Regions from separate parts of the Streptomyces sp. ITFR-6 genome, predicted to be linked through region 1. Evidence: riboswitches for the same ligand, from Rfam matches in the RefSeq annotation. Region 1 holds a riboswitch; the other holds the start of a gene.

Region 1 (2,384 bases):
ACCTTCGACACGGACCTGCACGACCGGGTCCGGGTCAGGAGCGAGGTCGAGCGCCTTGCCGACCGGTGTGTGCAGCGGCTGCGCGCGGCGGAGCGCTCGGGCAGGACCGTGGTGCTGAAGGTGCGCCGGTACGACTTCTCGACCCTGACCCGCTCCGAGACACTGCGCGGGCCCACCGACGACCCCACGGTCGTCCGGGAGGCCGCGGCGCGGCTGCTGGAGTCCGTGGACACCACCGGGGGAGTGCGGCTGCTGGGAGTGGGCGTCACCGGGTTGGCCGACTACACCCAGGAGGATCTGTTCGCGCAGGCGGCCGACGAGCGCGCCGCGGCGGGGCTCGCCGCGGCCCTCGCCGCCGGGCCGGCCGGTGGTGCGGAGGCCGTCGGGGAGGCCGGAGCGGACGAGGACAGACCGCAGCCCGTGGAGCCGGAACCGGAGAGCGCGGAGCAGCTCGCCGCCCGGCGCTGGCCGGCCGGACACGACGTGCGGCACGACACCCACGGCCATGGCTGGGTACAGGGCAGCGGGGTCGGCCGGGTCACGGTGCGCTTCGAGGAGCCGGAATCGGCGCCCGGCCGGGTGCGTACGTTCCGCATCGACGATCCGGAACTCCGGCCGGCCGATCCGCTGCCGCTCCTACGGGACCCGGCCGACTACTCGTCCTGGCCGGCCAGCCTGCCGAAGTCCCGGTCGGGGGCGGTCTCCTCGGGCGGGGAGTCCAGACCGTAGTGCCGGTAGAGCTGGAGCTCCTGCTCCGGTGAGAGGTGCCGGCCGACCCCGAAGTCGGGTGCGTCCCTGATCAGCCTGCGGTCGAAGGGGACGTGCAGCACGTCCTTGACGAATTCGCTGGGCTCCAGCGGGACGAAGGCGTCCCGGCTGAACAGTCCGGTGCGTACGGCCGCCCACTCCGGCACACCGGTCGCGTCGTCGAGGTACACCTCGTCCACGGTTCCGATCTTGGTGCCCTCGCGGTCGAAGGCCTTGTGGCCGATCAGGCTGCGCGGATCGATGTCGGTCTGCACGGTCCCTCCCACGGGTCGCGGGTACTCCACAGGAACCACAGAAGTGCAGATCCGTGGGGTTGGCCACTCGAAAACTCTGCCGGGCACCCCGCTGGTAGGCTGGGGGCGGCTGCTTACCCCGTGCGGGAGAGTCCTCCGGAGCGAGTCCGGAGGCGCCGAAGGAGCAAATCCTCCCCGGAATCTCTCAGGCCCCCGTACCGCACGGACGAGGTCACTCTGGAAAGCAGGGCGGGTTCCGCACGGCCGGGTGCCGAGTGGGTCCCTCCCTCACCGACGGTGAAAGCCGGTGCGCGCAGTGGGCACCGGTGAAGCTCTCAGGTTGAGATGACAGAGGGGGAGGCCGTTCGGGCACCCCGCGCCGCGGTGCCCCTCGCAGGTCGTGACAGACCAGGAGGCCTCCACCATGACCCCCCGCCGCACTTTGCTCTCCCAGCTGGAACAGGGAATCCCGTTCGAGCAGCGTCATATCGGTCCCGACGCCGCGGCGCAGGCGAAGATGCTCGCCCAGGTCGGTTACGGCTCGCTCGACGAGCTCACCTCGGCCGCCGTGCCCGATGTCATCCGCAGCGCGGAGGCGCTCCAGCTGCCGGAGGCCCGCACAGAGGCCGAGGTGCTGGCCGAGCTGCGGGCGCTCGCCGACCGCAACCAGGTGCTGGTCCCGATGATCGGGCTCGGCTACTACGGCACGTTCACCCCGCCGGTGATCCTCCGCAACGTGATGGAGAACCCCGCCTGGTACACGGCCTACACGCCGTACCAGCCGGAGATCTCACAGGGCCGCCTCGAAGCCCTCCTGAACTTCCAGACGATGGTCGCGGACCTGACCGGGCTGCCCACCTCCGGCGCCTCGCTGCTCGACGAGGGCACCGCCGCCGCCGAGGCGATGGCGCTGGCGCGGCGCGTCGGCAAGGTGAAGAACGGCGTCTTCCTGGTCGACGCCGACGCCCTCCCGCAGACCGTCGCCGTGATCCGGACCCGCGCGGAACCGACCGGTGTCGAGGTCGTCGTGGCGGACCTGGCCGACGGCATCCCGGCGGAGATCGCCGAGCGCGGCGTCTTCGGCGTACTGCTGCAGTACCCGGGCGCCTCCGGAGCCGTGCGCGACCTGCGGCCCGTCATCGAGCAGTCCCACGAGCTGGGCGCGATCGTCACCGTCGCCGCTGACCTGCTGGGGCTCACCCTGCTCACCTCGCCCGGCGAGCTGGGCGCGGACATCGCGGTGGGCACCACCCAGCGCTTCGGCGTGCCGATGGGCTTCGGCGGACCGCACGCCGGCTTCATGGCCGTGCGCGAGAAGTTCGCCCGCAGCCTGCCGGGCCGCCTCGTCGGCGTCTCCGTGGACGCGGACGGCAACAAGGCCTA
Region 2 (2,384 bases), 5.1 Mb from region 1:
CCTGGTTCGCGGCCGTGACCTCGCCGGTCACCGGCGAGTACAGGTCGCTGACCGACTTGGTCGACTCCAGCTCGCCGCAGGTCTCGCCCGCTGTCACCGTGTCACCGACCTCGGGGAGCTGGGCGAAGACGACGTCACCGAGCGCGTTGGCCGCGTGCTCCGTGATGCCGACCGTGGCCACGCCGTCCTCGACGGCCGACAGCCACTCGTGCTCCTTGCTGTACCGCAGCTGCTGGGGGTTGCTCATGACCTGAATTCTCCTGTACGCGGGGGAGTGCTGATGAACGATGGTCTTACGGTGTGAGACGCGACTGCGTCACTTCTCGACGCGGGCGGCCGTTACTTCCGGCGCTTGTAGAACGGCAGCGCCACGACCTCGTACGGCTCGTGGCTGCCCCGGATGTCCACCGCGACGCCCTCGGTGCCGGGCGTGGCGTGCGCGGCGTCGACGTACGCCATGGCGATCGGCTTGCCGAGGGTGGGCGAGGGGGCGCCGGAGGTGACCTCGCCGATGACCTGGCCGCCGGCGACGACGGGGAACCCGGCGCGCGGCACCCGGCGGCCCTCGGCGACCAGGCCGACGAGCTTGCGGGGCGGGGCGGTCTCGGCGCGTTCCGCGGCGGACTCCAGGGCCTTGCGGCCGACGAAGTCGCCCTCCTTCTCGAACTTCACGACCCGGCCGAGACCGGCGTCGAACGGGGTGAGGGAGGTGGTCAGCTCGTGCCCGTACAGCGGCATGCCCGCCTCCAGGCGCAGCGTGTCGCGGCAGGACAGCCCGCACGGGATCAGCCCGCGCGAGGCGCCGGCCTCGGTCAGCGCCTTCCACAGCTGCTCGGCGTGCTCGGGCGCGACGAACAGCTCGAAGCCGTCCTCGCCGGTGTAGCCGGTACGGGCGATCAGCGCGGGGACCCCGGCGACCGTGCCGGGCAGTCCGGCGTAGTACTTCAGCCCGTCCAGGTCCGCGTCGGTGACGGCGGCCAGGATGGCGGGGGACTCCGGGCCCTGGACGGCCAGCAGCGCGTACGCGTCGCGGTCGTCGCGCACCTCGGCGTCGAAGCCCTCGGCGCGGGCGGTCAGCGCGTCCAGCACGATCTGCGCGTTGCCCGCGTTGGCGACCACCATGTACTCGGTCTCCGCCAGCCGGTACACGATCAGGTCGTCCAGGATGCCGCCGTCCTCGGCGCAGATCATCGTGTAGCGGGCCCGGCCCACCGAGACGGTGCCGATGTTGCCGACCAGCGCGAAGTTCAGCAGGTCCACGGCCTGGGGGCCGGTGACGGTGATCTCGCCCATGTGGGAGAGGTCGAAGAGGCCGGCCTTCGTGCGCACGGCGATGTGCTCGTCGCGCTCACTGGCGTACCGCAGCGGCATGTCCCAGCCCGCGAAGTCGGTCATCGTGGCGCCCAGCGAACGGTGCAGGGCGTCGAGGGCGGTGAGACGGGGGGCGGTGCTCATGGATATGGCTCCCAGGGCATGACGACGAGGACGATCCCTCCCCATCTGTCATCGGAACCTGAGAGGTTCGCCGAGAGACCCGGAGGGGTTCGGCTTGCACCTTGGGTGGAGCCGCGGGGCGACTCGCTTTTCAGATCTGCCTCATCCACGCGGTACGGGGCCTGAGAGATTCAAGGGAGGATCTTGCTCCTTCGGCGCCCGGCCTGTGGCCGGAACTCTCCCGCGCGGATTCAAGCGGCCTTTATGCAGTTGGCCGGGCCATCATCGCACGCATCTCCGGCCAGTGGGGCGCCGGTACCCCACCGGATCCGGCGGGTCGCGCGCTTGTGCCGCATTACCTTTTCTTTACACTTCTTGGCAGGTGTGGGTCGGCCGACAGGGGGATGGTGATGGCGTTGCAGCGGTACGCGACGACCGCGGGGGCCGCGCACGGCGCACTGCCCGCACAGTCGGGTGCGCCGGCCCGGGAGGCGCTGGGGCCGCGCGGACCCGTCGTCCGGGACCTGCGCGACCGGGCCGGGCGCAGCCCGCGCGGCCTGCACTTCATGGCGGGCGATGTGGTGGTGGTCTCCGGGCTGCCGGGCAGCGGCAAATCGACCCTGATCGGACGGGCCGTGTCCGCCCGCGTCATCGACTCCCAGGACACCAGGGACCGCTGGGCCGCCGTGCTGCCGCGCTTAGTCCCGTACGCCCTCTACCGCCCGCTCGTCCGCGTCGCCCACTACTGGGGGCTGTGGCGGGTGCTGCGCTCCGGCGTCTCCGTCGTCGTGCACGACTGCGGTACCCAGTCCTGGGTGCGCGGCTGGCTGGCGCGCGACGCCCGGCGGCACGGCCGTGTCCTGCACCTCGTCCTGCTCGACGTCAGCCCGCAGACGGCGCGGGCCGGGCAGATCGAGCGGGGGCGCGGCGTCTCCGGATACGCGTTCGCC

Evidence for each region. Region 1 has a riboswitch for glycine ahead of gcvP (aminomethyl-transferring glycine dehydrogenase). Riboswitches for the same ligand answer to the same signal wherever they lie in the genome.
Region 2: another riboswitch for glycine. It lies ahead of gcvT (glycine cleavage system aminomethyltransferase GcvT); the one in region 1 lies ahead of gcvP (aminomethyl-transferring glycine dehydrogenase).

Annotation. Positions count from the first base shown of each region.
Region 1 is NZ_CP134612.1:7,364,909-7,367,292, forward strand. Features, by position in the region: gene RLT59_RS33535 (DNA polymerase IV) at 1-729, shown strand, start outside; gene RLT59_RS33540 (PRC-barrel domain-containing protein) at 654-1,022, opposite strand; glycine riboswitch at 1,136-1,232, shown strand; gene gcvP (aminomethyl-transferring glycine dehydrogenase) at 1,426-2,384, shown strand, end outside.
Region 2 is NZ_CP134612.1:2,282,794-2,285,177, reverse strand. Features, by position in the region: gene gcvH (glycine cleavage system protein GcvH) at 1-247, opposite strand, end outside; gene gcvT (glycine cleavage system aminomethyltransferase GcvT) at 340-1,455, opposite strand; glycine riboswitch at 1,596-1,688, opposite strand; gene RLT59_RS10110 (AAA family ATPase) at 1,845-2,384, shown strand, end outside.